DNA from 3 places in the Bacteroides sp. CAG:633 genome. Region 3 is predicted to be linked to each of the others. Evidence: riboswitches for the same ligand, from Rfam matches in the RefSeq annotation. Region 3 holds a riboswitch; each other region holds the start of a gene.
The links. A riboswitch is a leader RNA that binds a small molecule or an ion and turns the genes downstream of it on or off. The one in region 3 is predicted to bind cobalamin.
Positions count from the first base shown of each region.

Region 1: linked by a shared signal. The riboswitch ahead of QVP67_RS14645 (TonB-dependent receptor plug domain-containing protein) and the one ahead of QVP67_RS05260 (tryptophanase) in region 3 are both predicted to bind cobalamin.
Region 2: linked by a shared signal. The riboswitch ahead of nrdD (anaerobic ribonucleoside-triphosphate reductase) and the one ahead of QVP67_RS05260 (tryptophanase) in region 3 are both predicted to bind cobalamin.

Region 1 covers NZ_FR883153.1:12,305-16,884, forward strand. Annotated here, with positions in the region: partial or broken gene QVP67_RS14645 (TonB-dependent receptor plug domain-containing protein) at 1-1,488, opposite strand, end outside; cobalamin riboswitch at 1,555-1,763, opposite strand; gene QVP67_RS14650 (multidrug effflux MFS transporter) at 1,882-3,087, opposite strand; gene QVP67_RS14655 (6-bladed beta-propeller) at 3,308-4,552, opposite strand.
Region 2 covers NZ_FR883138.1:22,980-27,559, reverse strand. Annotated here, with positions in the region: gene nrfH (cytochrome c nitrite reductase small subunit) at 1-341, opposite strand, end outside; gene nrdG (anaerobic ribonucleoside-triphosphate reductase activating protein) at 1,174-1,656, opposite strand; gene nrdD (anaerobic ribonucleoside-triphosphate reductase) at 1,688-3,793, opposite strand; cobalamin riboswitch at 3,975-4,173, opposite strand.
Region 3 covers NZ_FR883036.1:30,604-35,183, reverse strand. Annotated here, with positions in the region: gene QVP67_RS05265 (sensor histidine kinase) at 1-1,658, shown strand, start outside; cobalamin riboswitch at 1,722-1,921, shown strand; gene QVP67_RS05260 (tryptophanase) at 2,208-3,581, shown strand; gene QVP67_RS05255 (4'-phosphopantetheinyl transferase family protein) at 3,668-4,294, opposite strand; gene QVP67_RS05250 (gliding motility-associated protein GldE) at 4,310-4,580, opposite strand, start outside.

The DNA of each region.
Region 1 (4,580 bases), on a different contig from region 3:
ATATCCGTCTACGGTCATCGACAAAAAGCCGAAAATACCCCATTTTGAGCGACTCCATGTGACACCTACGTTATATTCGTTAGCTTTCTCGGGGCGCAAATCTCGATTACCCATCCTGAGATAATACAAATCGTTGAAAGTTGGCAGACGGAAAGTGCTTTTGTACATCAGCCGAAAGAACAAAGATTCGTCCTGCCAAGGTTGGACGCTCACCGTTACCGATGGAGCCAGACGATGAAAATTATCTGGCTTATCGCCCTGTTCCACATGTTCCGAAGTGGCTGTATAGACCAAAGAAGCAGTAGCAGTCATCCAATCTGTCCGATAACGGCCATTCAAAGCACTGATTGAAGTGTATCGGGTAGGAAAAGGACAAGCTGGCAGACTGTTGCGTAAGGTATTTGCCACTCCATCCTGTGCCAACGAAAAAGTCAAGTCCTCCAATGGCTGATAAAGCAACGTCGCCGACAGGTAATATTCATCCTGACGATGTACTTCCCGATAAACCCCATCGGTATATTCCACACCTTTGTCCTGATAGCGATTCCAACTGTGATTGTATTTGGCCTGCGCCTGTAATGTCCACTTAGTAGAAAACTTCTTTTTATAACGCGCTTGTGTAAAGAAGTTCTCATCCCATAATTTTTCATCCGAAATCGGGTTATAAAGGGTTACCCCTCCCGGTAGTTCGCGGGCTGAATAGTAATAATATCCTTTCACATCCAACTCCCCTCCGTCTTTGAACGTATGATACAGCGTCGCTTCGCCCTGCCACGACTCCACTTCCGAGTTGTTTCGTTTCTCTTTCGTCACGTACTTCCCGTTCACCAGCGTAAACGGATAATTGCCGTCGGCACGCATATAACCGGCATCTACCGAGAGGCGTGTACGCTCCCCCAGTTTCTGCCACCATCTGACAGAGGGCGCTACATATCCGAACGAGCCGCCCCTGACACGTGCCAGAAAAGCAGAAGTACGATTTCCTTCGAAGTGAGGTTTTTCCGTTTCGATGTTCAGTACGCCGGCCGACGCATACAGACGGGCCGACTGCAACAGGTCTTCGCTCTGACCGATGGAAAGAGAAAGCATCGACACATTGTCCAGCGAAAAACGTCCGATGTCTATCTGCCCTGCCTGGCAGTTGCTGACTGCCACACCGTCGTAGCTGACAGCCGTATGGGCTGCACCCATGTTGCGGATAGAGACTGTCTTCAGTCCGCCTATACCACCGTAATCCTTTACGTCGGCACCGGCAAAACGGCGTACGGCATCCGCCACATTCTGTATGCCAAGCTGGCTGATGTCCTGCTTCGACATGGTCTGCACAGGCACAGCCGATGTCACCTTGTTGGGCATCCTACGGGCAGTCACCGTCACTTTCTCTATCTGATGCACCTTGCCGGCAATCGTATCTTCCTGCACTTCCTGTGCCACCATCCGGCAGGTCATCATGCAGCACAATACGATACAGCCCAATCGCATCTTCATAAACAAACGGCAGAATCTTTTATTTCATTATTCTTGTGTGCACTGACTGCTTTCCTCGAACAGACAATTTTTCGACTTTGTTTTGCAGGTCTTCTGACTCGTTTCCTAATGTATCGCCTTCCCATTCTCTTTATTATCAGAAAAACAGTGGCATCCGAGTATGATACATTCCTCTTGAAACACACAGCAGCGGGACTGTCCGGGATTCACACCCGATTCCCTTTTCATCCACATCTCCGAACGGAGATTACGGAACAAAACAGCGGCAAATGTAGGAATTTATTTGAATATCCGCAATCAAAAACACAAAAAAAGTATTGAATACCAACAAACAGCGTTCTGTCGGAAGTGGTTTGCTGAAACGCTGTTGGCCACCGTGGCGCAGGTTACGTTTTATTGCTTTCGTATCGTGCTGAAAGCAAAATACAGCCGTGTGCCCCGGCGCCCCAAAGCCACCAGCATACACAGCAGCGAACAGCAGGCACAAACCACAAATACCACTCCCGTGGACGAAAGGATATTACCGATGCCCACCAATGGCGAAACAATGCCTCCCGCCGCAAAACATACCGCACCTAAAAGAGCCGATGCCGTGCCCGAATTCTCGCGCTGACTCTCCATGGCCAAAGCTGTGCTCGAAGTAAACGTCATCCCCATGCTGAACAGCAGAACCAGCATCAGAGCCTCGTATACCCAAAAGCTGCACGCCGACATTAACGCCCCGCACTGTAACACGGCTGCCACTACCATTCCGCAACAGCCAACCAGTGTACTGGTCTCCGAACGGCGAAACTTGACCGACAAGGCAGCCGCAACACCTATCGCAAGCGCATTGACTCCGAAACACAAGCTGAACGCAAATGCCGAAAAGCCATAATGCTGCTGCACGATGAAAGGCGACGAGGCGATGTTGGCAAACAGCACTCCCTGTGCGAAAGCCATCTGAAGTACATAGCACACGTAACGCCTGTCGCGCAACACGACTCCAAAACTGCGGAACGTATCACTCCATTTTTCAGCCGAACGGTTTTCACGCGGCAACGATTCCTTAAAACGTAAGCAGCAGGCCAATAACACCAGTCCCAGCCCGAACAGAATCCAGAAGATGCCCTGCCATCCTATCACATCGGTCAGCAGGCCACCCACAATCGGAGCCGCCACCGGCGCCACTCCGTTAATGGCCCCAATTACAGCCAACATTTTGGCAAGTTCGCGTCCGGAATATTTGTCCGTTGCCACCGAACGCGATATGACGATACCACCCGCACCGGCTATGCCCTGTAACAGACGGAACGCCACAAACTGCTCTATGCTCTGCGAAAACAGGCACAACAGCGTCGATGCAATAAACAGCCACATGGCCACCAGCAAGGGTAACCGCCGACCGTACCGGTCGCTCAGCGGACCGAAGAATATCTGTCCCACTGCCAGACCTATCATACTGGTTGTCAGTCCTAACTGAACCATCGAAGAAGTTGTGGAAAAATACTCGCCCATCGAAGGCAAACTGGGCAGATACATATCCGTCACAAAGGGGCCAAATGCCGTCAGCATGCCCAGCAATATCAGCAAAAAAACTTTAGAATTTTCTTTAACCATCATTTATTCTTTCTTTAAAGCGGTGCAAAGTTACAAGGAATCTGTCCAGTTTATACAGATATCGACCTTGCGTCTTGCTCTTTTTCGAAAAGATTTTCAGAACTTAACACACAGTCCTCCCTACCCCTTATTTTTTCCCAGTTAGGAAAAAATTCCTCTCTAGTTAGAAAAAAATATTTTCCTAACTAGGGAAAAAAGAAAGCCTGACTACTGTCAGGCTTTAGTCTTTAAACTCATAATACAACAGCACCGGATTGGAATCGCTCTCCAAACTCCTTATCAATTCTTTATTAACAACTTTATCAGACAACTGACCGGACTCGAAAAGTCTTTTCAACTCTGCCAACTGCTCCGTATTATAAAAGTAAAACACACCATCGGCATCCGCGCACAAGTACCCGGGAAGCATAACGCCGTTTTGCTTGTTTCCTGCAAAAAAGATATCGTCTTTCTGTGTCTGGAAAATAGAAGTCTGACCACTTTTCAGATGATGGCGTACTTTAAGAAGCGATCCTCCATAACAATTAAACCAAAGATAGCCCTGATGAACATAGAAATTGCAAAAGCCCCAATAGACCTTCTTCTGTGTCAGGTGCATATACTGCTGCATCATTTTCTTGGAGAGCGCAACGGGGTCGCCAGACGAATGCAAATTGCTGTCCTTGAGCAGGTCGTCGCGTTTGATCACTTTTTCCCCATGAATAGCCAAAACAGGATATACTTCCCCCTCACGAATGGCCATAACGGTATCCATCAGCGCCGTACAGAACCAAAGTTCATCCCCGACACGAGTAAAAGGGGTGCCAAAATTCAGAAATTCATTTTGCCAACCTTGATTATATGAATCATAATCCAGCAGGCTGGCAGTCATTTTGCCAGCTTGCAACAGATCTATCTGGTGCAGCAGATAATAAGGAGTATCGCCCTGTGCAGGCCAATGGCTCGACTGGTAAGCATAAAGAAAATCAGACTGATACGCTATATCGGCATAAAACGGTGGGGCGTCTAAGGATATTTCATCCTCAAAAGTACCTGTCAACAAATCATATCTCAATATCTTGTTGCGTGATGAGTCGTACAGATACAGTTTCTTCTTTTCCTCGTCAACAGTAAAGTCTCTGCAACCGGCATATTCACCGGGAGCCGGACCATTGTTCCCGAATTTTCGGATAAAAGAGCCGTCTTTCTTGAAAGCATATACTCCTTCCGTCCGACGATCCATTAAATATAACGTATCGTTCACAGGCACCATCTTGCTGATGCTCGACAGCAAAACGTCTTTGGTTTCCAAAGGTATCAGACGAACATCTTTGAACAGTTCGGAATACCTCCATAGTTCAGTGGAAGCGCTATCCATATTGATGATATCTGCCTGTGAATGTACAAGCAAGGACCCTTGAGACTGACAGGCTACTACGACAAAACCCAATACAAAAGCTAAAAGAAAAAACAGATTCCGTTTCATTTACATTACCTCCTACGAGTTTAGTCAT
Region 2 (4,580 bases), on a different contig from region 3:
ATTATAACTTGTGAACTTGCAGGATGTGCCTGTATGACCTGCGGTTCAGAACTTGCCAGAAAAGCAGCAACGTGCTTTATCCCGTCCATTCCCTTAAAAGCCCATTTCTTTACAAAGTTTTCATGAGGAACATGACAATCATTACAAGTGGCGCTCCTTGAATGGGAACTATGCATCCATGTAGCGTAATAAGGGGACATAATATGACAATTCACACAAGCCGACGGCTCATCTGTAAGATAAGTATGCGCTCTTAACATATAAAGGAAGAATAATCCACTCCCTACTATAGTTCCTGTCACAATGGCTGTTATTATTTTCTGCCTTTTAGATAATATCATAAGTGTACATTTTTTGCAAAAAAAAACATTTTAGCGAAATAATCAGTGTAAGAAATATGACGCTTACATTATTTTTTTTAGGTTATCCCTTCCATCAAGGACAAATCCCATCGCCACCTTTCACCACAACCCTCTCAAAATAAATCAGTTACGGTGAAAGGTAACGGAAAAACCGGCAGAAAAGCCATGTAGTTGTCAGGAGTTCGCATGGTGAAGTTTCACCATAAGCTGCTGAAAGTAAGCGGATTGTGGTGAAAGATGGATACGCGGACGACGCGAATGGTGGCGGATGAACGCGGATTTTTAATGATTCTCCAAAATGGGGTGAAACTTTATCTTTCACCATATTCTACTGATTTTCAGTCAGAAATTACCCGGTGAAAGCGTGAAGGCTATTTTCGGCATTCTGTTTTTATATGTGTATATCCGCACTTCAAAGGCATCCGCGTATTCATCTTTCACCACTAAAGTCCTACATGGCGCCTGCAACTACCAACTTTTGCCGCGCAACGTCGGTAATCAGTCGGCGGGATTTGAACAAAATGCCGCCGGGTTTTGCCTGAAAAGTCCACGAGTTTTGTCTGCAAATGCCTCGGGTTTTACTTGCAATTGCCACGGGTTTTGCCAGCAACTCCCACGAGTATTGCTTGCATGGCTCGCGAGCCGTGCAAGTGTCGCTCACGAGCCACACAAGTGTTTCTCACGAGCCGTGCAAGCATCGCTCGCGAGTATACCACACAACTACTGCCGCCGGATTTTTTCCCAGTTAGGAAAAAAATATTGCCCAGTTAGGAAAAAATTATTGCCTAACTGGGAAAAAAATGGAGAAGAATTACCCGATGCGCCGGTTGCGATTCCAGAAACGGGAAGTAATGTCTATCAATTCGTCGGCCGTACCTATCCTGTACAGGCGCTGATTGGTGGTAGGTTGGCGCAACCCTCCCAAATGCCGGATGTAGGGGCCTATCTTGATATAGTCGAAACGGCTTCTGCAAATAGCCGGTGAAAGGATGGTGCGTCCGCTGTACCAGGCCACCTTCAGCTGCGGATAGCGTTGGCGCAGATAGCCCGCCAATCCGTTGACAGCAGCCGGATCGGAATCGCCTCCCATGAAACAGACACAGGTTATGTCCGAAGCATATTTCGCAAGAAACTCATCTAATGCCACAGGAGTCAGAGGTTTGCCGACATCGCCCCACAAGTACGAACTGTGACAACCCGGACAACGGCAAGGACAGTTGGACAGATTGATGGACAGCGTCACTTCATCGGGAATTTCCTGAAACACGATGCCGGCATTGACATACTTAAGCATAACTTATTTATTAACAACAAACTAAAAACTTTCAATCTAACTCGTTGCCGGCCACCGCATAGTAGCGCTGGGCGGCTTCGTGCTGACGGGCCTCGGAGAAATTGCTGACACGCTTCAGATAGCCGATGATGCGCGTCATGTAGTCTACGTTTCTGGAGTGGCAATGGGGACACTCGCGCAGGTAGCGCTTGTCGATGTAGCCACACTCGTTGCAGATTGTATTGGGGATGTTGAAGGTAAAGTAATTGCATCCTTCTTCCGCCGCCACTTTCAGCAACTTCCGGTATTGTGCCTGCGAAAGGTGCTCTTCGAGGTTCATATGCAGAGCCGAACCGCCCGTCAGGTGTTCGATGTAGGGAGCGCCGTGTAACCTGAACTTGTCGATGATGTTCAGCGAATCGTCCTCGACCACGTAGAAATAGCTGTTATAGCAGCTGCGGGGTACGAAATAGCCGTCTTCCAGGTCCCACTTGGCGTGCTTCACACCCACATTTTCGGCCGGAATCATCTCGCAGTTGAACAGGACATTCTTCGTCTGATACTCCTTGTTCTTCTTTTCGACCAGTCCGAGAATGGTCTGCACAAAACGCAGGTAATCGGGATTGTCGCTGATCTTGATTCCCATAAACTCGGCAGCCTCAACCAGACCGTTGACGCCAATCGTCAGGTATTGCCGCCCCATATTGATGTAGCCAGCATCGAACAGGGGCAACATGCCATGTTCGTGCAACGCTTTCAGATTCTCGTTATAAGCCAGCTGCGCCCGGTGGCACAGGTCGATGACATCGGTCAGAAACGTCTTGTAGTCGAGCTGGTGATTGACGGCATACTGCACACAGCGGTTGATATTCACCGTCAGCACACTCTTCGAACCGGTCGATACGCCACCCGCTCCCAAGGTATAGCTGAAACCGTTGTCCTGTATCTCGTTGCGCAAGCGGCAGCAGCTGGACAGTGAGTCGGCACTGCTACTCATATAAGTAAAGAAGGAATGCCCCTCGGCATACATTTCGGCTGTAAAATCGCCCCACTCCTGGTCCAGCACATCGCCGTCCTTGCTCAGCAGAGCCACCGTCTCGACCGGAAAAGTCAGCACCGTCTTGGTACGTTCCCGGTTGAACCACTTCATAAACCGCTTTTGCAGCCAGTTCAGTCCCTCCCAGTCGGGCTTGCTGCCGTCGGGGAAAAAGAAGTCGCCGAACAGGCTTTCGAAATAGTAACGGTCGTAATACGAAATGTTCCAGAAGACAGCCTGATAGTTGCGTGCTCCGGTAGGCTGATTGATGGAATAGACAATCTGTTCGAAGCAATCGGTAATGATTTTATCGACCGTACGCTGCTTCAGCGAAAGGTCCACCACCTTTTCCGGCTCCTTGTAATACTCGCGGCCGTACTCCAGCCCGATGAAATAGTTGAGATACATCAGAAACTCGGGCGTGGCACAAGCTCCGCTCAACATGCTCGAAACCATGAACACCATGTTGACAAAGCCTCCGCAGAACGACTTCAGGTTGGTGGGTGCCGTCGAATTGCCGCCTATCGACTTCGTACCGCCCGTCAGCCAGGGGTACATCGTGATGGAAGCACAATAATTGGCCAGACTCGTCTCGTCATTCTTATATATAAAGTGGTGAGTCAGCAGGTCAAGGTACTGGTCCGCCAGTTCCTTGCCATACATTTTCTTCATGCGGTCGGTCAGCAACCGGCGATTCAGGCGGATGAAGTTCGACTTGGGCAGTTCACCAATCAGCGTGGCGATGTTTTTATGCTCCACATTGGCGTTGGCATCGTACTTCGAACCGGTAGCGGCATTGGTTGCCTCGCAATAGTCGGACAAGAACTTCAGTTCGTCCATCACCTCGCGGTCCTCCGCATGACGCTGCCGGTAGAGCATGAACGACTTTGCCACCCGATAATGTCCCTCGCGCATCAGGGCTTCCTCCACTAAGTTCTGGATTTCTTCCACCTTGATGCCGTCGTACAGGTCGAGCCGGCTGATGATTTTCGAAACATTACTCAGGCTGACAGGCTCGTTCACCGAACGGAATGCCTTGATAATGGCATTCATTATCTTGTCGAGCGAGAAGCGGTCGGCCGATCCGTCCCGCTTCACAATTGTAAAGTCACTGGTTTCCATCACTGTTTTCATTGTTTTTCCTGTTTTGTCCGGCCAATAAACCACTGTTCGCACACAATATGGCTTCCCGAAGGCTACAGCCGGCATTTTGCGGACACACCTCTTCCTCAGGTATGCCTTTCCCACAAAAAGTTTAATTACTGAATATTTTCGCACCGCTTTTCTATCCCACGAGTAAAAACGGCCTTTGATGAAAATGGCAGGTCTTCTGACTGACTCCCGCTCCGACACCTTCCCAGTTCAGTTGACCAGTGGCAAGAGTAATTGTCGGAACGTTGAATGGAGCTTCACAGCAGCGGGACTGTTCGGGACTTTCACCCGATTCCCTTTTAATTCACGAAGATGAATATCCGCATGAAACCAATTCGCGGCAAATATAGCAGAAAAAACAAAAAGGCAGAGAAAGAAACCGGAAGTTTTTTCAGCCGAAAGATGGGAAACAAGGCGAAAGATACCGCCAAATGGGTAATTATTCCCCAACATTGTAGCACAGATTCTACAATATCCCCACTTCCAGTCAGCCAACCGTCTGCCCGATTTTTGCAGCAATATTGCTAACAAACGTAAGTACAGGCTAACATTTCTGAAAGCGATGCCCGAACTGCATATCTGGCACTGGAACACGCGGTATGGAAATAAAAAGAAAACATTTCTGCCCAGATAAGAGCCTAAAAGCCTGTTTTCAAACAATTCCCCTATCTTGTAAGAAACAACCAAAAAGGATTTTTATCCAACAAACATACAGTCGCATCGTCCAACAGAGCATAAACAGACATTAACAGACAAA
Region 3 (4,580 bases):
GCTACAAAATAGAATTGCTCAACACACAATTGCAGGATTATAACGAGCGTTTATCGTTCGAACTGCGTATTGTTCCCGACAGTCTGTGGACCAGCACTTTGGACAATTACATCAATAGAGTAAACAATAACCTGCGTGTCACTCTTATCAGTCTGAACGGGAAAGTGATATACGACAGTTACAAAGGTAAACAGGAACCAGGTAATCACCTTGGACGCCCGGAAATACAACAAGCACTTCGGCAAGGAAAAGGATACGACTTACGCCGTATGTCAGAAACTACCGGAATGCCCTACTTCTATTCGGCAACTCTACAAGACAATTATATCATACGTTCGGCACTGCCATACAACTTGAATCTGATTCATAACCTGGCTGCCGACCCTCATTACATCTGGTTTACCGTTATCGTAACCTTACTGCTGATATTCATCTTTTACAAGTTTACAGCAAAACTTGGAAAAGCCATCACCAATCTTCGCGAATTTGCCAAACGGGCCGACCGCAATGAACCGATTGAAATGGATATACAGGCTGCATTCCCCCATAATGAGTTGGGAGAAATCTCGCAACACATCATCCAGATATACCGACGCCTGCGAGAGACAAAGGAGGCTCTTTACATCGAAAGAGAAAAACTGATCACACACTTACAGACATCGCGAGAAGGACTAGGTGTATTTACTAAAGATAAAAAGGAAATACTCGTCAATAACCTCTTCACACAATACGGTAACCTTATTTCGGACCAGAATCTGCAAACTACCGAAGAGATATTCTCTATCTGTGAGTTTCAGAAAATAACCGACTTTATCAACAAGTCGCAGAAACGTCCGGCTAATGCAACGGAAGAAAAGCGCATGTCGCTCAACATCAACAAAAACGGACGTATCTTTATCATCGAATGCATCATCTTCCAAGACCGTAGCTTCGAAATCTCGATTAACGACATAACCCAGGAAGAAGAGCAAATCAGACTGAAGAGGCAACTGACCCAAAATATAGCTCACGAACTGAAAACCCCGGTAAGCAGTATACAGGGCTATTTGGAAACCATCGTCAGCAACGACAGCATCCCACGCGAAAAGATGCAGACTTTCCTGGAGCGCTGCTATGCCCAAAGCAACCGCCTGAGCCGACTGCTACGCGACATCTCCGTGTTGACACGTATGGACGAAGCAGCCAACATGATCGATATGGAAAAGGTAGACATCAGCCTGCTGGTTGGAAACATCGTCAACGAAGTAGCTTTGGAACTGGAAGAAAAACATATTACAGTAGTCAACTCGCTGCAACCCAAAATACAGCTGAAAGGCAACTATTCGCTGCTCTACTCCATTTTCCGGAATCTGATGGACAACGCCATCGCCTACGCTGGTACCAACATATATATACACATCGGCTGTTTCCGCGAAGACGAGAACTTCTATTATTTCAGCTTTGCAGATACAGGGGTAGGCGTAGCTCCTGAGCACCTGAACCGCCTGTTCGAACGCTTCTACCGGGTAGACAAAGGCCGTTCGCGCAAGCTGGGCGGAACCGGCCTCGGACTGGCCATTGTGAAAAACGCCGTTCTGATACACGGAGGAACCATCTCGGCCAAAAACAGGCAAGGAGGAGGACTGGAGTTCGTATTCACACTGGCCAGGGAAAAATAAAATATTACCTTCGTAACATGTACTAATTTGCCGGAGATTTCCCTTGTAAATCCCCGGCTTTTTCTTATCTTTGCGCTGCATTGGTTTGCAATCCTCTTTCGGGAAAGCAATTAAAAGGGAATCAGGTGAGAATCCTGAACAGTCCCGCTGCTGTAAGTTTCGTGAAGTGTGACAGGCACATACCTCTTAAGCCACTGGATACGTCCGGGAAGGCGTCTGCCACAGAAACAAGTCAGAAGACCTGCCATGCAACACACTTTATCATTGCTTTCGAGGAAAAAGCGTTGAGTTTGATGAACCGGACAACTATTTCCTGTCCAAATCATTTCAACTGATTCAAAGAAAGTAAAAAGGTAAATGAACTCTGCCAAGTTTATTGAGAATGTCCGGTCGAAGTGATTTCGCCCGGACATTTGTTTTTTTACAAAGGGAAACGAACTTCTTGCTTTATAGAAGAAAAATCACTATCTTCGACTCCTGAGCAATAAGTCATAGACTTATTCCGTTAACCAAATGTCAAACCCTCAAAAAAAGAAAAACTAATCAACTATGGAATTACCCTTTGCCGAATCCTGGAAAATAAAGATGGTAGAACCCATCCGCAAAAGCACCCGACAAGAACGTGAACAATGGCTGAAAGAAGCCCATTACAATGTATTTCAACTGAAATCTGAACAAGTCTACATCGACCTGATCACCGACTCGGGTACAGGCGCCATGAGCGACCGCCAATGGGCCGGAATGATGCTGGGCGATGAAAGTTACGCAGGTGCTTCATCGTTCTTTAAACTTAAAGATACCATTACCAGACTGACCGGATTCGAATACATCATCCCCACCCATCAGGGACGAGCCGCCGAAAACGTACTCTTCTCCTATCTGGTGCATGAAGGAGACATCGTGCCTGGCAACTCACACTTTGATACGACCAAAGGACACATTGAAGGACGCAAAGCTTTCGCACTGGACTGTACTGTCGACGAGGCTAAGCAAACACAACTTGAAGTTCCTTTCAAGGGAAACGTCGATCCTGCCAAACTGGAGAAAGCCTTGCAGGAACACGCCGACCGGATTCCTTTCATCATCGTCACCATCACCAACAATACGGCAGGAGGACAACCCGTATCCATGCAGAACCTGCGTGAAGTACGTGCCATAGCTGACAAATACGGCAAACCCGTTCTGTTCGACTCGGCCCGTTTTGCCGAAAACGCCTATTTCATCAAGACACGCGAAGAGGGCTACCAAGACAAGAGCATCAAACAAATTACCCGTGAAATGTTCAGCCTGGCCGACGGCATGACCATGAGTGCGAAAAAAGATGGCATTGTCAACATGGGTGGTTTCATCGCAACCAACCGGAAAGATTGGTACGAAGGCGCCAAAGGCTTCTGCGTACAGTTCGAAGGTTATCTGACTTATGGAGGCATGAACGGACGCGACATGAACGCACTGGCCATCGGCCTGGACGAAAATACCGAGTTCGACAATCTGGAAACCCGCATCCGACAAGTGCAATATCTGGCCTGCAAACTGGATGAATACGGTATCCCCTACCAACGTCCGGCTGGCGGACATGCCATCTTCATCGATGCTCCCAAGGTGCTGACTCACGTTCCTAAAGAAGAATTTCCGGCTCAGACACTCACAGTAGAGTTATATCTGGAGGCTGGCATACGGGGATGCGAGATAGGTTATCTGCTGGCCGACCGTGATCCTGTGACGCGCGAAAACCGATTCACCGGCCTGGATCTCCTGCGCCTTGCCATACCACGCAGAGTGTATACAGACAACCACATGAACGTAGTAGCAGCTGCACTGAAGAATGTATACGACCGACGCGAAAGCGTGACACGAGGCGTACGCATCGCCTGGGAAGCACCCCTGATGCGACATTTCACCGTGCAACTGGAAAGACTGTAAACAACTTATTATTTGAAGTAAGTAGACGTATCAGCCAGGGTCAACTGGCTTAGAAGAATAAGACAAGCACTTGGAGCAGGACGGCCTCAGTATACCGTCCACGTCAATACAAAATCAGGATGGAGCAGATAACGGATGAGAAACGTTCGTTGCTGCTCCGTCTTATATTCACAAGCACGAAATTCTCCCCTTTCTTGCGGAACAAACGGCAGTATCTGCAAATGATCACACAAATCGACTTCGGAACGGTCTATACATTTAAACATTACTTCCTTAGCCGACCAGTGAAGCAGCAAGCTCCACGTGTCATCGCCCTGATAAGGAATTGGCTGTTCGTCGGCACGCATGAACTTCGACGAAATCCGATGCACGCGAGTAGCATATTGCTCAATATCGATACCTGCAGGTGTCGATGCCAGCAACAAAGCCACATAACCACGTGTATGCGAAATACTGATGTGAAAGCTGCCGTCAGCCAGATAGGGCTTGCCGGAAGGTAAATAAGCAATCTCTTTGTCGGCTCCCAACAGAGTACGCAGCAGAAGCCGGACCGACAGCCATTCATGCCTACGCTGCACTGCATGGAAACGTTCGGACGCCTGACGGCAAAGATCCGTGTCGGCCAACTGACGGCACAATTCCTCGTACGATTCATCCATCCGCCATACTCCCAGCAGAAATCCGTCCTCCTTATGCTGCATGAAAAGACTCAAGACACCACCCTCCGTTTATGCATTACCTTCAGCCTCGTCCGTAAGGGGATTGACTGTGAACTTAACTTTCAGAATGCGTCGGTTATCCATTTCGAGTACCTCGAATTCATAACGCTCATAGCTAACCTTCTCATGCAAAGCCGGGAACTCGCCTTTCAACTCCAGCAACAGCCCGGCTACCGTATCGGCATCGCCGGCTACCTCGTCGAAAGCAGTATCGTCAATGTGAGTTACCTTATAGAAATCGGTCAGCTGTGTTTTGGCTTCGAATACCCACGTATGGTCA